2 regions of the Kocuria sp. JC486 genome follow, and region 2 is predicted to be linked to the other one. Evidence: riboswitches for the same ligand, from Rfam matches in the RefSeq annotation. Region 2 holds a riboswitch; the other holds the start of a gene.
The links. Region 2 has a riboswitch for thiamine pyrophosphate ahead of GWK18_RS05400 (ECF transporter S component). Riboswitches for the same ligand answer to the same signal wherever they lie in the genome.

Region 1 (4,034 bases), on a different contig from region 2:
CACGGAGCCACTCGCGAGCGACTCCCACGGCAACCGACCAGTCACCGGTCCGTGCCCCCAGGACGGCGACGGCCGATGACAGCGAGCATCCGGTCCCGTGCGTGTTGTTGGTCCGAACCTTGGCTCCGGCCGCTTGGTAGACCGGTTCGGGCTGTCCGGGGGCCAGTAGGGCATCGGGGGTCCTATCCCCGGCCAGGTGTCCACCCTTGACCAGGACGAACACGTTGTGGCGCTCGGCCAGGGTCCGGCCCTGCTCCAGCGCCGTCGACCAGTCCTCCGCCACCGGCTCCCCTACAAGCACTGCGAGTTCGGGGAGATTGGGCGTCACCAGATCCGCGCGATGCAGCAGATCGCGCAGGGCCTCCTCGGCCTCTTGAGCCAGCAGCCGGTCACCGGAGGTCGCGATCATGACGGGGTCCAGGACGACGACCGGTGGCCGGTTCGCTTGGAGCCAGTCATTGACCGCTGCAATGACGTCGACCGAACCGAGCATGCCGATCTTGACGGCGTCGACCGTCACGTCGTCAGAGACCGCCTGGAGCTGCGCGGTGATGACCTCAGTGGGCACCGAGTGCACGAGCCGCACGCCGCGGGTGTTCTGGGCGATGGCGGCGGTGACCACGCTCATCCCGTATCCACCCAACACGGCGAAGGTCTTGAGATCCGCCTGCTGTCCGGCCCCGCCCGTCGGGTCCGTCCCGGCAATTGACAGGACGCGCGGGACCTTGCGGACGTTCGACTGGATGCTGGAGATGGTCTGGTCCGTGCTCAAGGGTTCGTCCCTTCCCCCGACGCGGACGCGCTCCCTACGCCGAGGGCCTCCCTGTATTGGGTCGCGGCCAACCGCGGGTCTCCCGAGTTCGCGCAGATCCCCGAGACCACGGCGACGCCGTCGGCCCCCGCGGCCAGCAGAGGTGGGCAGTCCTCGACCCGGACTCCGCCGATGGCCACCGCCGGTACGGGGCACCAGGCCCGGGCTGCGCGGAAGCCGTCGATGCCCAGGGGCTCGGGATGATCCGGCTTGGTACTGGTTGTGTGGACAGCTCCGATGCCGATGTAGTCCACCGTGCCTTCCGGCAGGAGTCGCACCGCGTCGAACTCGGTCGATTGGGCGGCGGAGAGCCCCACGATCGCGGCGGGACCGCAGATTGCGCGCACGTCGGACACGGGGATGTCCGACTGCCCCACGTGAACTCCCGCAACCGCCAGTCCGCGCTCACGGGCGGCCAGGTACACGTCCACGCGGTCATTGATCAGCACGGGTACCCGTGACCCGACTCGCGTCGCCACGGCCTGGACCAGGTCCAGGAACTCGGCCCCTCCCAGGTCCTTGCCCCGGACCTGGACCATGGTCACTCCACCGTCGACCGCGGCTTCGACGACGTCGGGCACGGACCGCGGGGCACTCAAGGCGCCGTCGGTCACGTGGTACAGCAGGAGATCGGCGGGGTCGAACACCGATCGGGCACGGGCCTCTCCGCTCGACTCAGAGGTGTTCTGGTGGCCGGTCATGCCTGCGCCACCTCCAGGGAAGTGACTGCGCTGCGGTCGCGGAGCAGCTGGGGGCTGAGTCCGTGGAGCCGGTCCAGCAGGCCCACCGCGAAGCTCCCCGGGCCGGCCGCTTCGGACGCGGCGAGTTCGGCGGCAACTTCCCAGGCCACGCTGCCTGCCACGGCGGCCTCCTGGGCATCCTGGGCCACGGCGGCAAACGCCGCGATGACGGCGCCCAGTGCACAGCCCCCGCCGGTGACGAGCGTGAGATAGGGGTGTCCGTGCGGAACGGTCCAGACGCCGTCCGGACCCACGATCAGGTCGGTCTCCCCCGAGATCGCCACCGCGCCCACGCCGTGACGGATGACCAACGTCCTTGCGGCGTCGAGGGCGTCTTCCGGTTGGACCGTGGAATCTGTGCCCCGCCCCCCGGCCCCGCCGCAGAGGGCGATGACCTCGGAGGCGTTGCCGCGGACCACCGTGGGCCCCAGTTCCAGGAGCTCGGCGGCCAGCGCGGTCCGGATGGGCAGCGCGCCCACGGCCACGGGATCGAGGATCCAAGGCGTACCGGTGGCCTTGCACGCGGTTGCCGCTTCGATCATGGCCGCGCGTTGTTCAGGGGTGGGCGTGCCCAGGTTGATCAACACGCCGTCGGCGATCTGGGCGAACGGCCCGGCTTCCCCCACGATGTCGGTCATCGCCGGGGCGGCCCCGAGTGCCAGGAGGGCGTTGGCCGTGAAGTTGGTGACCACCGAGTTGGTCAGACACTGGACCAGCGGACGGCCCGCGCGCAGATCGGCGAGCAGGACGGACAAGCGGTCGGACGGAAATGATGAAGATGACGCATAGCCCTGTGGCAAGGCGACAATCCCTTCGCTAGTACGAGCTAGATCAGGTTCAACGGGTTTGCTCTCAGCCGCGCAGTGCGCGGCACCCCGTGTCACGTGTCACCAAGACTGGACCCCGGAAACCCCGGATGTCCAGTCGGTGACTGTTGATTGCCTTGCCGGGTTGTCGTCAACCCGTGGCGCCTCAGCCTTCCGTGGAGTCAGAGCTCCGCGGGGCCGACGTCGGTGCAGACGCCCGGCGCACCCGTCGCTTGCGCTGCGGGGAGGTCTGGCCCGGTGCCCGCTCTCCCAGGGAGTCGGCCAACGAGTCCAAGGACGGCACCGAACTCCCGGCACCTGACCCGCTCGAAGACGACGTGCCCTGGGGCAGTTCGATGACCTCACCGGCGATCGTCACGCGGGAGGAGGCGCCGTCGTCGCCCGTCGAACCGGAGACCACGGAGGCGGATCCGGAGGTCACGGGGCCGGCCGGTTGAGGCGCCGTCGGCTGGGACTCGGTGTCGGGTGCTGCGACCGGAGCGGCAGCACGTCGAGCCCCGCGACGACGACGCGCCGCGGACACCGAGCGGTCCGGGACCGTTGCCGAGTCCGACGCAGCAGGGCGGGCCGGACGCTCGGATTGTCCGGAGGCCTTGGCGGCACCTTGGGGTTCCGTCGGCTGGTTCCGAGATGGTTCCGGCTGCTTTTCCTGCGTGGTCTGGTCGTTCTGTTGCCCGGATTCCGCGGGCTTGCCCGGCTGTGCAGCACCATTCGAGGCGCCGTTCTCCGAAGCGCTGGAGTCGTCTCCCCGGTTCTCGGAGCCCGAATCGTTCTGGCCGCGGTTGCGGGACCGCTTTCCGCGGCGCTTCCGACGGCGCCTGCCGCCGTCGCCCGAGGAGTCCGACCCGGCGTCGGGACGGTCGGAATCCGGTGCGGAGGTGTCACCGTTACCGGCGCTTCGCGCGTCGTCGGCCCCCGTGTTCGAAGACTGAGCCGCGGGGTGCGAGTCGGCGGCCTCCCCGGAAGTGTCGGCGCCGGTGGCGGACTCGCCCTTGGGATCGTCGTGGTGAGAGGCCGAGGCGATGGCCGCGAAGGCGTTGCGGGTGGCCTGGGCGCGCTTGGCGTCCTCGGCATCCTTCGGGTTCTCGCCCGACTGACCCGAATCACCGGTGTCCTTGGCGTTGCCGCGATCTGCGTTCCCCTGGCCCGAGCCCGAGCGACGGCTGCGCTTGCGTTCGTTGCGCTGGCTGCGGTGGGAGTCAGTGGAGACCCCGCCCTTGCCCTTGAGGGGGTGGTCGTGGATGACCACGCCGCGGGACTCACAGGCCTCACAGGGTTCGCTGAAAATCTCCAAGAGCCCGGTGCCCATGCGCTTGCGGGTCATCTGGACCAGACCCAGGGAGGTCACCTCGGCCACCTGGTGCTTGGTGCGGTCCCGGCCCAGGCACTCGACCAGTCGGCGCAGCACCAGATCGCGGTTGGCTTCCAGCACCATGTCGATGAAGTCGATCACGATGATTCCGCCGATGTCGCGCAGACGCAGCTGACGCACGATCTCCTCGGCGGCTTCCAAGTTGTTCTTGGTGACCGTTTCCTCGAGGTTGCCGCCGGAGCCCGTGAACTTGCCGGTGTTGACGTCCACAACCGTCATCGCCTCGGTCCGGTCGATCACCAGCGAACCGCCGGAGGGCAGCATGACCTTGCGGTCCAGTGCCT
Region 2 (4,034 bases):
GGTGGTCAAGGCCAGCTTCCAGGTTCTGTGGGTCGCGATCCGCAAGGGCCCCAACGTCCGGAGCGCACTGGTCGCGGTCAAACTCCGCACGGTCAACGACCTCATGATCGCTGCCGTCGGCAACACCACGGGGGTGATCCCGGGTTCCGTGTTGATCGAGGTCGACCGATCCACGGCAACGCTCTACTTCCATGCCCTGGACGTCGACGACGACGCCGACGTGGAAGCCTTCCGCAACGGTGTGCTGCGGACCGAGGCGGCGTGGATCAGGGTGATCGGCACCCGGGAGGAGCTGGACCTGCTCAAGGCGGAGGATCAACGACTGGGGCGACGTCGGCCCCTGGCCGTCCTGAGCTCACCCCGGCGTTCGGAGGTGGAAGCGTGAACCCCTATGTTCTGGTGACCGCGGTGCTCCTGCTCTCCGGCGGCGCCGTCGGTGTCCTGTACCGGCTGGTCAAGGGGCCGTCCCTGCTGGACCGTGTCTTGGCCAGTGACGTGCTGCTGGCCATCGTGGCCGCGGCCGTGTGCGTGGACATGGTGTGGAAGGGCACCACGGACTACATGATTCTCACGGTGATGATCTCCCTGGTGGGTTTCCTGGCCTCCGTGACCTTCGCACGATTCGTGCAGTCCCGTCCCTCTCGACACCCGGACGCGGGTCGTGGCGGTTCGGCCTGGGAGGACGCGGAGGCGCCGCGGCAGAGCACGCAGGACACGTCCGCGACGGAGGGCCGATGATGCAGACCGTTCTGGACGTCGTCGGATCCGTATTACTGCTGGTGGGGTGCCTCATGGCGTTCGCCGCCGGGGTGGGGTTGGTCCGACTGCCGGATGTCCTCACGCGTATGCACGCGGCCACCAAGCCCCAGGTGCTCGGGTTGTTGTGCGTCCTGCTGGCCGTGATCGTCATGAACCGGGCGTGGGCCCTGCTGCCGCTGGCCCTGCTGGGGTGGGTGTTCATGCTCCTGACGGCACCCGTCAGCGCTCACATGGTGGGACGGGCCAGCTACCGGAGCAAGCACGTCAAGGAGGAAGGCGTGGTCAAGGACGAACTGGCGATTGCTCTGCGCGAAAACACGCCGGTCGAATCACAACTTGAGCAGTGGGCTGATGGCTCGGAGGACCAGTCGCGCTAGTGTTTGTCATGAACCGCGTTGGTGCACCCGGTCCTGCTAGGACTGGGCGTGCCACCCGTCCACCACGGACCTGCGCGTCCGGGTAAGGAGAGAACATGAACGACAAGGTTGTGGGCCTGGCCGGAACCGCGGCGTCCCTCGCGGGCGTCACGGCGGCGAACAAGGGACTGGGTGCCGTGTGGGCAAAGCTCACCGGTAACCCGCCGCCCGCCAAGAACCCGGATCCTGAGGAGCGGTGGGCTGACATCCTGCTGTGGGCCGTGATCACCGGCGTGGTCACCACGGTGGTGCGTGTGGCAGTGACCCGTCAGGTCACCAAGATGCAAAGCAACCAGGGCGAGTCCTGACACCCGGCCCCTTGCCGACGGTCGTCGAGGGCCGGTTGCCAACCCGTGAGAACGGGCGGCAACCGGCCTTCGCGCATTGGTAGAGTGGGCACGCACTGAAAACGAACGACAGGGGAGCGCGCGAGCGCTGAGAGTGCGGGAGACCGCAGACCCTCGAACCTGATCCGGTTAGTACCGGCGAAGGGAGTCGAGTATCTCGAGGTGTTGCACCGGCTGCGTCCGGTGCCCACCTCCCCCTCCTGAGACCGGGACGGACTGACGGTCCGTCCCCGCAGGAGGAAGCCATGACCTCAACAACATCTCACAGCCCGGGAACCGGCTCGAACGGTTCTCCACGCCGGGCGACCCGCACCGGTGCCGCGTTGCGCTGGCGGGTGGTGGACCTGGTGGTGCTGGCCGTCCTGGCCGCAGCCGGTGGCGTGATCTTCTGGGCCTGGTCCAATCTGATCTACCCCGTGATCACCGGTGCGTCCGTGGCGTATCCGCCCGCCGCCGGTCTGATGCTCGGTGGATGGCTCGTGGCCGGGACCCTGGGCGGGCTCATCATCCGCAAACCGGGTGCCGCCCTGCTGTGCGAACTCCTCGCGGCGATCTTCGAAGGTGTCATGGGAACTCACTTCGGGCTGACCGTGGTGATTTCCGGGATCGTGCAAGGTTTGGGTGCCGAGCTGGTCTTCGCCGCGGTGCGGTACCGCCGGGCCGGCCTCGGCGTGGCTGCGGCCGCGGGTGCCTTGTCCGGCCTGTTCGGCAGCATCTCCGAGTGCGTGCTCTACTACTACGAATGGCCGGTTGCCCACCAAGGGGTGTACGTGGCCCTGGCGACCCTCTCGGGTGCCGTCATCGCGGGTGTGGCGATGTGGCTGCTGGTCCGGGCGCTGCGCGGTACCGGCGTCCTTTCCGCCCTGGCTTCCGGGCGTTGACGGGAACAGCGGTGTCGGGCTCCGCTGAACAGACACCGGCTCAGGGCACAGGGGGCGCACTCGTCGAAGCCCGGGGATTCGGCTGGCAGCATCCGGGGCGAGCTCTCCCTTCGCCCCGTGGACTGGACCTGGTGATCCGACCGGGCGAGAAAGTCCTGCTCGTGGGCCCCAGCGGGGTCGGCAAGTCGACCTTGCTCCACGCACTGGCCGGTGTCCTCGAACGCCGCGAGACCGACGAGCTGGAGGTTCAGCAAGGGGCAAGCGATGCGCCCGGTGGCCCCGAGGGGCCGCTCGGAGAATTGCTCGTCGACGGCGCCCCGGCCGCCGACCGGGCCACCGTGACCGGGCTGCTCCAACAGGACCCCGAATCGGGGATCGTGCTCGCGCGGGTCGGCGACGACGTCGCCTTCGGTCCGGAGAACCTGGCCGTCCCGACCGAGCAGATCTGGCCGAGGGTCACCGAGACCCTGGACGCCGTCGGCCTGGCCGTTGAGCTCGACCGGGACACCGAGGCGCTGTCCGGTGGACAACAGCAGCGACTCGCCCTGGCGGGTGTCACCGCCATGCGGCCGAGGCTGCTCCTGTTGGACGAGCCCACCGCCAACCTCGACCCCGAAGGTGTTCGCACTGTGCGCGACGCCGTCGAAGCGGTCGCGGTGCAGACCGGTGCGACGTTGATCGTGGTCGAGCACCGCACCGAGGTCTGGACGGACCTGGTCGAGCGGGTCGTCGTGCTCGGCGCGGGCGGTGTGGAGCACGACGGCACCCCGGGGCAGGTCTTCGGGGACCCCGGGCGGCGCCGGGTGCTGCTCGAGCGCGGCGTGTGGGTTCCCGATGCGCCCGCACCTGAACCGGTCGTGAGTCCGGCGACGGACGGTGAACCGTTGCTGCGCGCCGTCGGTCTCGAGGTGTCCCGGGACCAGCCCGGCTCACGGGCGCTCGCCGGACGACGACGGCTGGCCCGCCGTGGCAGGCCCGTTCCAGAGCACCTGAACGCGGGAACGCCGGCGGCGCGGCCCGTGGACCTCACGGTCCGCCGGGGGAGCGCAACTGCGGTGACCGGGAACAACGGGGTGGGGAAATCGACCCTGGCCCTGACCCTCGCGGGGCTTCTGGTCCCGGCAGGCGGAACGGTCGAGGCCCAACCCGCACTGGCCGGTGACACCGTGGCGGATCCATCGGCGTGGGCCGGCCGCGAACTGGTCACTCGCGTGGGCACCGTGTTCCAGGAACCCGAGCACCAGTTCCTCACCCAATCCGTCCGGGCCGAGCTGGCCGAGGGGCCCCGCCGAGCCGGGTGGTCTCAGGACCGGATCGACTCCACGGTCGAGGAACTGCTCCAACGCCTGGAACTCACGGACCTGGCCGAGGCCAATCCGTTCACCCTCTCCGGAGGGCAGAAGCGGCGGTTGTCGGTGGGAACCGTCATGGCCGCTGCTCCCGACATCCTGGTTCTGGATGAACCGACCTTCGGGCAGGATTCACGGACGTGGTGGTCGGTGGTCGACCTGCTGGCCGATCAGGTGCGAGCGGGGCGAGCCGTCGTCGTCGTCACCCACGACCGGGACCTGATCCGCGCCCTGGGTGCCCGGGAAATCGAGCTGCACGCCGCGCCGTCCGTCGAGCAGCCG

Region 1: linked by a shared signal. The riboswitch ahead of thiM (hydroxyethylthiazole kinase) and the one ahead of GWK18_RS05400 (ECF transporter S component) in region 2 are both predicted to bind thiamine pyrophosphate.

Annotation. Positions count from the first base shown of each region.
Region 1 is NZ_JAAOZS010000001.1:237,161-241,194, forward strand. Features, by position in the region: gene GWK18_RS01050 (bifunctional hydroxymethylpyrimidine kinase/phosphomethylpyrimidine kinase) at 1-772, opposite strand, end outside; gene thiE (thiamine phosphate synthase) at 769-1,512, opposite strand; gene thiM (hydroxyethylthiazole kinase) at 1,509-2,306, opposite strand; TPP riboswitch at 2,342-2,439, opposite strand; gene GWK18_RS01065 (Rne/Rng family ribonuclease) at 2,524-4,034, opposite strand, start outside.
Region 2 is NZ_JAAOZS010000007.1:31,874-35,907, reverse strand. Features, by position in the region: gene GWK18_RS05420 (Na+/H+ antiporter subunit E) at 1-385, shown strand, start outside; gene GWK18_RS13405 (monovalent cation/H+ antiporter complex subunit F) at 382-738, shown strand; gene mnhG (monovalent cation/H(+) antiporter subunit G) at 735-1,136, shown strand; gene GWK18_RS05405 (DUF4235 domain-containing protein) at 1,232-1,483, shown strand; TPP riboswitch at 1,584-1,686, shown strand; gene GWK18_RS05400 (ECF transporter S component) at 1,768-2,403, shown strand; gene GWK18_RS13400 (ATP-binding cassette domain-containing protein) at 2,535-4,034, shown strand, end outside.